DNA from 3 places in the Aquabacter albus genome. Region 1 is predicted to be linked to each of the others. Evidence: riboswitches for the same ligand, from Rfam matches in the RefSeq annotation. Region 1 holds a riboswitch; each other region holds the start of a gene.

Region 1 (3,263 bases):
GGTGTCCACGCATAGTTGGCCGCAAGATTCACCACGGTGTATCCGGGCTGGTCGATAGTGTCGCTGGTGAGACGCACGATGTCCCACCATGCCGAGGCATAGATCAGGGTGGCGGAAAGATTGAGCTGGTCCGTGGGGTTCCAGTCCGCCGTCACGCTCACCTTGTTGTTGGGCCGCCTCAGGGGTGTGCAAGAGGTGGGTGTCAGCGGCGCGCAGGAAGCGCCGAAGGGCTCGCCCGGCGGCATGTAGCCGATGACGTAGGTGTAGGTGTAGTCCACCCGCAGCTTCAGCCGCTCCATCACCTGGAAAGCGATGAAGGTCTCCGCGCCCTGCGTGGTGGCGCTGGAGATATTCACGTTCTCGAACGTCACCGGGTCGTAGCTGATGAGGTTGGTGATGTCGTTGTGGAAATAGGCGGCGCCAAACGTCACCCTGCCGCCGAAGGCCTGCTGCTCGAAACCGATATCGTAGCCGGTGCTCTCTTCGGGCTCGAGGGCCGCATTGCCATAGATCGGCGCATAGAGCTGATAAAGTGAGGGCGCCTTGAAGCCGGTGCCGTAGCTGCCCTTGATGGTGGTCCCCGTCTCGGGAATGAGGAAGCCGGGGGCAAGGCGGAAGGTCGAGTGGTCGCCGAAGGTGTCGTCGCTGTCATAGCGGACGTTCGCCGCGCCGAAGAACCGATCGCCGAACGTGCCCTGCCATTCCGCATAGGCGCCGGTGTCGCCGGTCGATGCGCTCATCTCCGTGTATTGGGTGGACGAGGTCATGCTCTCGTTCCGCCGCTCCACGCCGGCAATGAGGTTCTGCCCGGCGGCGGCGGCGAGGTTGGAGCGCAGGTAATAGGTCTGCCGGTCGCCCTCATACTGGCCGTTCACGGACAGGTTCGGCCCCACGGTCGGGTTCGAGGTGTTCATGGCGCTCACCCCGAACGTGGTGTGGAGTACGCCGTCGAGCGCGCTCCACACGCCCTCGCCCTTGGTGAAGAACATGGAATTGAGGCTGGTGGAAGTCTGCGGGGCCGGGATGCCCTCGAACAGCGGCGGGGGATAGATGTCCGGCGTGAAGGCGAGTTGGCTGTCGATGTAGCGGGCGACGAAGTTGAGCGCCAGATTATCCGTCATCTGGAGGTCGAGGCGCGTCGAATAGGTCCAGTTGTCATAGGCGTTGGGATTGTTTGGATAGCCCGGCGGGATGATTCCGGGCGGGGTCACCGGAATATCCGTCGAGGAGAAATGGGTGACGTTGAAGGAGTAGGAAAGCCGCTCCGTCGACCCGCTCACCGCCGCCGCCTGGTTGAAGGTGCCGAGCGAGCCCCCTTCCACATAGCCGAAGAATTTCGGCGGGCCCTCGCCCTTCTTGGTGGTGATGGAGATGACGCCGCCGATGGCGTCCGAGCCGTAGAGACCGCTCTGTGGCCCACGCAGCACCTCGATGCGGGCGAGATCGGTGGCGAGGAGCTGGCCGAAGTCGAAGGCACCGTTGGGGGTCGAGGGGTTGCCCGCATCGATGCCGTCGATCAGCACCTTCACATGGTTGGAATTGGTGCCGCGGATGAAGACCGAAGTCTGCCCGCCCGGTCCGCCAGTCTGCACCACGTTGAGACCGGGAAGCGATTGCAGCACCTGGGGCACGGTGCGCAGCTGCTGGCGCTCGATGTCCTCGGCGGTGACGACGCTAACCGAGGAGGCGATCCGGTTCGCCGGGGTCGGGATGCCGGTGGCGCTCACCACCACTTCGGGAAGGTCGATGGGCTGCTGGGCGGTGCCGCCGGGTGCCGGGGACTGGGCATGAGCGAGCCCCGAAGCCGACGACAGGAGGAGGGCAGCGAGCACGGGACGGCGCGCGGCGGCGCGGGCGTGACGAAACAAAGCGGAAGGCATGATGGCCTCAGCGGGACGAGTGGTCCGTCACCGCGAACGAGGCTCCCCTGCGGCCGGAAAGCTGCTGGGATTAACCACCATCAGGACACCCCGCCCGACGTGCTCGCGCGTGACCACGGCTGACGGCAGGTCTCCTGGCTCGCGGGTCAGCGTCCATCTCGTCGCCTTCCCAGGCCGAAGCCCAGTGGCGTGTGACGAAGGACTCGCCGCTTACAGTTGCGGGGGCAGCCGCGGCATCGTCGGATCCCCGTCTCCGGGCACCCTCCTCACCGCGTTCCCTTTTTCGTCCCGTTAGGGAACCGTCACGGTGACGGTAGAGGGCTGCTCATTCACGGTCAACCATCCGCTTCGGCGGTGGATGAGACATGTCTGCTCCGATTCATCATCCCCACATATTGACAGCCATCGCAACCATGCTGCTAGATGTGGTGGTCACGGTCTCTCGACTCGCAAGAGCGAGAGCTAAGAGGGAAGCCGGTGCGGGACCGCCCGAAAGGGTCGAACCAATGCCGGCGCTGCCCCCGCAACTGTAAGCGGCGAGCCAAGGTCCATCAGAGTCACTGGGAGCGATCCCGGGAAGGCCGGACTTGAGGCGACGACCCGCGAGCCAGGAGACCTGCCGCGACCTCGATGAACGTCCTCGGGCGGGGTGCCCCGGTGGAACGCTTGGCTGTCGCTGGGGGCTTCATGCCCGAGGCGATCTTCCCTCGCGCATCCGCTCGGCCTTTGCCCCCAACTTTTGGGGTCCAAGCCGATGTCTCTCCAGATCGAAACCGTGCGTCCCTCGGACGCGATCCTCGTCCCCGCACAGCCTGCGCCGGGCGCCCGGACAGCCTCGGAACCGGGCTATCAGGTGATCCGCCGCAACGGCGCGGTCACGCCGTTCGACGCCTCCAAGATCTCCGTTGCCCTCACCAAGGCGTTCCTCGCCGTGGAAGGCAGCAGCGCCGCCGCCTCGCGCCGCGTCCATGACGCCGTCGCCGATCTGACGGCTCAGATCGTGGCGGGGCTCACCCGTCGCGCGGAGGGCGGCCGCACCTTCCATATCGAGGACATCCAGGACCAGGCGGAACTGGCCCTGATGCGCGGCGAGCACCACAAGGTGGCCCGCGCCTATGTGCTCTATCGCGAGGAGCGTGCCCGGGAACGTGCGAAGACGGATGCGCCCGCCGCGTCAGCCGTGCCCGCCCTGCGCATGAAGGCGGCGGACGGCGCGCTCGTTCCCCTCGACACGGCGCGGCTCGATGCCGTGGTGCGCGAAGCCTGCGAGGGCCTCGATGGCGTCTCGCGGGAAACCGTGCTCGGAGAGACCCGGCGGAACCTCTATGACGGCATCTCCGCGGACGAGCTCGGCCTCGCGCCGATCCTCGCCGCCCGCACCCT
Region 2 (3,263 bases), on a different contig from region 1:
CTGGCTGCTGGAGACGCCCGCGGTGAGCGGCATCTTCAATGTGGGCACGGGCCAGGCGCGCAGCTTTGCGGACCTAGCCCGCGCGGTGTTCGCGGCGGCCGGCAAGGAGCCGCTGATCCACTATGTGGACATGCCCGAGGCCATCCGGGGCGCCTACCAGTATTTCACCCAGGCCGACATGTCGAAGCTGCGCGCCGCCGGTTTCTCCCAGCCCTTCACCTCGCTGGAGGACGGCGTGCACCAGTATGTGACCGGCCACCTGCGCGGCAAGAACGGGTGAGGGCGCGCCATGCTCGCTGATGCCCGGCCCGGCCCGATCGCCGTCATCGGCGACGTGATCGTCGATCATTATGTGATCGGCTCGGTCTCCCGCATCTCCCCTGAGGCGCCGGTGCCGGTGGTGGTGCATGGCATGGACAGGCTGGTGCCCGGCGGGGCGGCCAATGTGGCCGCCAATGCGGCCGCCATGGGCGCGCCGGTGCATCTGGTGGGCCTCGTGGGTGCGGATGCCCGCGCCGGAGAGCTGCGCGAAGCGCTGGCCGCCTTTCCCGACATTTCGCTCGATCTCGTGGCCGACCCGGCGCGCCCCACCATCACCAAGACGCGGGTGATGAGCGGGCGCCAGCAGATCGTCCGCATCGATGCCGAAGATGCGAGCCCTGCCTCCCCTGAGGTGGAAGCCCGCCTCATCGCCGCCGCCCGTGCGGCCATCGCGCAATGCCGGGTCGCCGTGCTCTCCGATTATGCCAAGGGCGTCCTGGGCGACCGGGTGATCGCGGCCATCATGAAAGAGGCCGAGGCGCGGGGCGTGCCTGTCATCGTTGATCCCAAGCGCCGCACCTTCGAGGCCTATCGCGGCGCGGCCCTGGTGACGCCCAACCGCCGGGAACTGGCGGACGCCACCGGCCTGCCTGATACCACCGACGAGCAGGCGGCCGCTGCCGCTGCCGCCGCCGCCGCGCAGTTCGGCGGCGATGTGCTGGTGACGCGCGCCGAGAAGGGCATGACCCTCTGGCGCCGCGACGGCGCCGTGCTGCACGTGCCCGCCGAGGCGCGCGAAGTCTTCGACGTCTCGGGGGCAGGGGACACGGCCCTCGCGGCGCTGGCCATGTCGCTCGCCTCCGGCGAGCCGCTGGAAACCTGCGTGCGCATCGCCAATGCGGCGGCGGCCATCGCCGTGGGCAAGCTCGGCACCGCCGTCGTCACCCGCGCCGAGCTGGCCGCCGCCCTCGGCCGCGCCTTGCCGCAGATGGAGACGCCGGGCGCCCTCGTCTCGCTGGAGCGGGCGAAGGAGATCATCGCCCGCTGGCGGGCGGGCGGGGCGAGCGTGGTCTTCACCAATGGCTGCTTCGACCTGCTGCATCCCGGCCATGTGGCGCTGCTGGAGGCCGCCGCCGCCGAGGGCGACCGGCTGGTGGTGGCGCTCAACACGGATGCCTCCACGCAGCGCCTGAAGGGGCCGACGCGCCCGCTCCAGGACGAAGCCGCGCGGGCCAGGGTCATCGGCGCCATGCGCTGCGTGGACCTCGTGGTGCTGTTCGACGAGGACACGCCCCTTGAGACCATCACGGCCCTGCTGCCCGACGTGCTGGTGAAGGGCGCCGACTACAAGCCCGAGGAGGTGGTGGGCGCGGACGTGGTGACTGCCAATGGCGGGCGCCTTGTGCTGGCGAACCTGATCGCGGGCCGCTCCACCTCGTCTTTGGTGGCGAAGGCGCGGTCCTGAGGCGCCTCGGCAATAAATCGCCCCGCTCCCGTTGCGGCGCACGCGCGGGCCTATATAGTCGAAGAGTCGTCGGTTCCCTTCGGGGATCAAAAGGGAATGCGGTGCGGGACCTGTCCCAAAGCCGCGGCTGCCCCCGCAACTGTCGGCGGTGAGCGCTCCCCGCAGCGCCACTGGAACATGCGTTCCGGGAAGGCTGGGGAGAGGCGATGAACCGCGAGCCAGGAGACCTGCCGAAGGCGCGCGAGCCCAGTCATGGGCGCTTCCAGTCAGCCCTCGGAGGGAGGGCCAGGAGATGAAGATGAGCACGCAGAACCAGGTTTCCCAGGACCTCGCCGGCAAATCCGTCGCGTCGCGCACGCTGCAGATCACCTTCGCCGCGCTGCTGGGTCTCTTCGTGGTGGGCGGCGTCGGCTTCTCCCATATGGAAGTGGTCCATAACGCGGCCCACGACTACAGGCATTCGACCGGCTTCCCCTGCCACTGACAGGGGGCCGACATGTCGTTGTTCCGCACCATCGTCTTCGTGGCGGCGGCCGCCGGCCTATTCTCCGGCATTGCCATGACCGTCTTCCAGCAGGCCGCGACCGTTCCGCTGATCCTCAAGGCCGAGACCTATGAGGAAGCCGAAGCCGAAGCCGAAGCCGCCGCGCCCGCGACCCATACCCATGACGCCGCAACGCCCGCGCATAGCCATGACACCGCGGCCGCCCATGACCATGACGAAGGCGGCTGGCAGCCGGCGGATGGGTTCGAGCGCATGGCCTTCACGCTGGCGGCGAATGTCGTTGGCGCCATCGGCTTCGCGCTGCTTCTCGTCGCCGCTTCAGAACTCGCGGGCGGGCTCACCGGCTGGCGCGACGGGCTCCTCTGGGGCCTCGCGGGCTTTGCCGCCTTCACGCTGGCGCCCAGCCTCGGCCTTCCGCCCGAGCTTCCCGCCATGCCGGCGGCGGAGTTGGGTCCCCGGCAGCTCTGGTGGACCGCCACAGCGGCAGCCACCGCCGGGGGCATCGCGCTCATCGCCTATGGCCGCTCGCTGCCGGCGGTGATCGCCGCGCTCGCTTTGATTGCGGCGCCGCATTTCATCGGCGCGCCGCAGCCGGAGAACTTCGAAACTCCCGTGCCCCACGATCTGGCGCACAATTTCGTCGTCGCGGTGGTGGTCACGAGCTTCCTGTTCTGGGCGATCCTCGGCGGCGTCGCCGGCCTCGTCCGCGCAAGGATGGCCGGCGCCCAGCCATGACGGCCGGGCCGCGCGCCCGCCGCGTGCTGGTGCTTGGCGGGGCGCGCTCCGGCAAGAGCGGTTATGCCGAAGCCCTGATCGAAGCCGCGCCGCCGCCCTATGTTTATGTGGCGACGGCGCAGGCGCTCGATGCCGAGATGGCGGATCGCATCGCGCTGCATCGCTCAAGACGTGACACGCGCTGGCGGACCCACGATCATCCCTTCGACGTAGCTGACCTTCTGGCGGAGCTTCCGCCGGACGCCCCCGTGCTCGTAGACTGCCTGACCTTGTGGCTGACCAATCACTTACTGGCGG
Region 3 (3,263 bases), 170 kb from region 1:
CGACGTCATCCCCGGGCTTGACCCGGGGATCTCTTGGGGATCCGGCCGCACCCGGTTCTGCGGGAGATGGCCGGATCAAGTCCGGCCATGACGGAGAACGAGAAGAATAAAATGCCGCCGCCGGCACATCCCGCGGTGGCAGGACCTCCGCCTGCCCCGCCATCAGCCGCAGCAAGGCGCGCATATTGTCCGGGCCGCCGGCGCGGAAATAAGCGAGCCACAAGGCCCACTCCTCCCGCTCCAAAGTCGAAAGGGCCGCGAGGCGGTGGTCGTCCTGGTCTTCCCCCGGCAGCAGCGCCAGCTTGATCCCTTGCGCCCAGGCCAGAGCTGACAGCCGCTCCGCCCCGTAGCGCCACCAGTCGAGCCCACCCAGAACCCGCGCCACGATCACCTTGGCGTGGCGCGCGGAGCGCTCCAGCCAGAGGTCCACGGACATGGGGTGGCGCAGATCCTTCAGGCGCGCGAGGCGCAGGCTCGGCAGCGTCGCCCGCTCCGCCCGCCATGCGGCGCCGAGCGCCAGCAGGTCGCTGTCGGTGAAGGAGAGCGCGAGCAGGTCGGCCGGGGGCTGGCGGAGGTCGATGGGCTCCGCCAGATCCTCGATGGTGGCCGATGTGCTCGAAAGAAGATGCATCAGCCCACTCTAAACCTTCAGGCGGCGGGCGTAACCGCCAGCACCGCCTCTTCCACGGCGTTCCGGTCGAAGCCCTTCAGCCCGATCACCACCAGCGCGCCCCTGCGGGCCTCGTTCGGCCCCCAGGCGCGGTCGAACTGGTGCGAGACGCGGGTGCCCACCCCCTGCACGAGGAGGCGCATGGGCTTGCCGGAGACGCTGGCAAACCCCTTCACCCGCAGCACGCCGGGCAGAGCGGCGGCTTCCGAGACGCGCGCAGCCAGCGCCGCCGGCTCGGCGATCTCGGGAATGGGAAGGACGAAGCTATCGAAATCGTCGTGGTCGTGGTCCAGCTCGTCGTCATGATGGGTCTTGCGGTTCTCGATCTCGTCCTCGGTGCCTACGCCGAGGCCGAGCAGGATGGCCGGGTCCACCTTTCCGCCTGCCGCACGCACCACGGACACCGCGCGGGGCAGTACCGCCGCCACGCGGGCGGCTGCGATTTCCGCGCCGGCCGCGTCCAGAAGGTCGGACTTGGCGATGATGACGAGGTCGGCGCAGGCGATCTGGTCCTCGAACACCTCTTCCACGGGATCGTCATGGTCGAGCGTGTCGTCCGCCGCGCGCTGGGCGGCGAGGGCGGAGAGATCATCGGCGACACGGCCTTCGGCAAGCGCGGGGCCATCCACCACCGCCACCACGCCATCCACGGTCACGCGGCTCTTGATGGCCGGCCAATGAAACGCCTGCACCAGCGGCTTGGGCAGAGCGAGGCCGGAGGTCTCGATGAGGATGTGGTCGATGCCGGGGCGGGCGAGAATCTTGTCCAGGGCCGGCACGAAATCATCCGCCACGGTGCAGCACAGGCAGCCATTGGAGAGTTCGACGATATTCTCCTCCGGGCAGCTCTCGATGCCGCAGCCCTTCAGGATCTCGCCGTCTATGCCCACGTCGCCGAATTCATTGACGATCACAGCGAGCTTCCGCCCCCCGGCATTCTCGAGGATGTGGCGGATGAGGGTCGTCTTCCCGGCGCCGAGGAAGCCGGTGACGATGGTGCAGGGGACGCGGGCGAGGCTGGTCATCGGGGTTCCTCGGTGAAGAAGAGGGGCGGCACGCGGGCGATCATGCCGCGCTTGAGGCAGTCGGGCCGGCCGCGCCACGGCATGAGGCCGTCGGTGGAGCCGGCGAAGAGGGTAGCGCCCGCGAGAAGGTCGGGCGCGGACGCAGGGGTGAGATCGCCGAACACGTAGGACCAGCCGCCGGCCCGGACCATGGCGGCGGAAAGGCCGCGCTTGCAGTTGGAGAGGCAGCGCACCGGCTTCACCTCCACATCAGGGTCATGGGCGGCGGCGCGCACAGCCTCCGCGAGGCGGGCGCCCTGGGGCGCATCCTCGGGCGGCGTGCCGGGCGTGCGGCAGGTCTGGCAGACGAACAGGGTGACGGCGGGCGCCGCATCGCGCGGGCCTGCGGAGGCCGTGTCATCGGGCCGGTCGTCGGGCGTCTCGGTGGGCGCGGGTCGCTCCAAAGCGGGTCCTGCGGGTGCGGAAAGCGCGCCAAAGCCGACGCAAAACCGCCTTGCCAGGGCACCCCGCCCGGCGCGCGATTGTGTCGAGGGCAGGTCTCCTGGCTCGCGGGTCACCGTCTCGGGCCGCCTTCCCGGAGGGGCCGGCGCGGCCGGTCTCCAGTGGCTTTTCGGTCGAGACTCTCCGCTTACAGTTGCGGGGGCAGCCGCGGCATTGGCGCTTCCTCGCGCCGCACCGCATTCCCTCTTCACCGATCCGACTCTGCCGGACCGGAACCTTCGACCGGGCCACTAAAGGGTGGGCGGGGAGGGAAGTCAATCTCAGGGCAGGTTGCCCGGGAAGCCGTAACCTCCCAGCCGTCATGGCCGGGCTTGACCCGGCCATCTCCCGTCATTCCTGGAGATCCCCGGGTCAAGCCCGGGGATGACCGCTGTTCCTAGAGGCTCACTCGCCGAACAGCTTGCGCTGCCACCAGCCGGAGCGGCGCTTTTCGGGCGGCAGGTCCTGGGCCGGAGCAGAGGTTTCCTGAACCGGTGCGGCGACGATGTCCGCATCGGCGACGGGGACCGAGGCGGTCTCCACGCCGGAGGTCTCTTCGCCGGCAGTCTCGGCGACGGGCGCGGGCTCGGGCACCAGGCTGCCGACCACCGGCGCCTTCTCGCGCACCGTGGACCGGCGGCGGGTCGGCTTGGGCTCTTCGGCGGCGGGAAGCTCCGGGGCCGTGGGGGCCGGGGCGGGCGGTGCCGGCTCCGGGGTGGGAGCGCTGATCTCGGCCACGGATTCCGGCGCGCCGGCCAGCGGCTCGATGGAGACGTGGATCACGGCATCGTCTTCGGCGCCGCCGTCATCCTCTCCGGCCTCGCCTTCACTGCCTTCGCCATCGGCCTGGAGCGGGGCATCCTCGCCCTCGCGCCGGTTGCGACGGCCGCCACGACGGCCGCGCCGACGGCGCCGGCGATCGGCCTCCGTCCCGCGGCCTTCGCCGCGCTCGTCCTCGTCGCCCTCTTCGGCCTCGCCTTCGCCGGCGGGCTCATCGCCCTCCTCGGCGGCTTCGCCCTCGGGCCGCGCCTCGCGGGGCTCGCCCTCGCGCTCGCCGCCACGACGGCGCCGGCGGCGGCGCTTGCGGC

What was found. A riboswitch is a leader RNA that binds a small molecule or an ion and turns the genes downstream of it on or off. The one in region 1 is predicted to bind cobalamin.
Region 2: it holds a riboswitch for cobalamin, as region 1 does, so the genes downstream of both, ABLE91_RS13825 (CbtB domain-containing protein) here and ABLE91_RS04660 (TonB-dependent receptor plug domain-containing protein) in region 1, are expected to answer to the same signal.
Region 3: it holds a riboswitch for cobalamin, as region 1 does, so the genes downstream of both, ABLE91_RS03935 (DUF1636 domain-containing protein) here and ABLE91_RS04660 (TonB-dependent receptor plug domain-containing protein) in region 1, are expected to answer to the same signal.

What each region holds. Positions count from the first base shown of each region.
Region 1 covers NZ_JBDZDT010000002.1:349,072-352,334, reverse strand. Annotated here, with positions in the region: gene ABLE91_RS04660 (TonB-dependent receptor plug domain-containing protein) at 1-1,880, opposite strand, end outside; cobalamin riboswitch at 1,988-2,198, opposite strand; cobalamin riboswitch at 2,299-2,518, shown strand; gene ABLE91_RS04655 (ribonucleoside-diphosphate reductase subunit alpha) at 2,635-3,263, shown strand, end outside.
Region 2 covers NZ_JBDZDT010000005.1:233,667-236,929, forward strand. Annotated here, with positions in the region: gene rfaD (ADP-glyceromanno-heptose 6-epimerase) at 1-280, shown strand, start outside; gene rfaE1 (D-glycero-beta-D-manno-heptose-7-phosphate kinase) at 290-1,726, shown strand; cobalamin riboswitch at 1,780-1,975, shown strand; gene ABLE91_RS13825 (CbtB domain-containing protein) at 2,025-2,210, shown strand; gene ABLE91_RS13830 (CbtA family protein) at 2,223-2,966, shown strand; gene cobU (bifunctional adenosylcobinamide kinase/adenosylcobinamide-phosphate guanylyltransferase) at 2,963-3,263, shown strand, end outside.
Region 3 covers NZ_JBDZDT010000002.1:180,788-184,050, forward strand. Annotated here, with positions in the region: gene cobN (cobaltochelatase subunit CobN) at 1-631, opposite strand, end outside; gene cobW (cobalamin biosynthesis protein CobW) at 649-1,695, opposite strand; gene ABLE91_RS03935 (DUF1636 domain-containing protein) at 1,692-2,048, opposite strand; cobalamin riboswitch at 2,210-2,431, opposite strand; gene ABLE91_RS03940 (Rne/Rng family ribonuclease) at 2,581-3,263, opposite strand, start outside.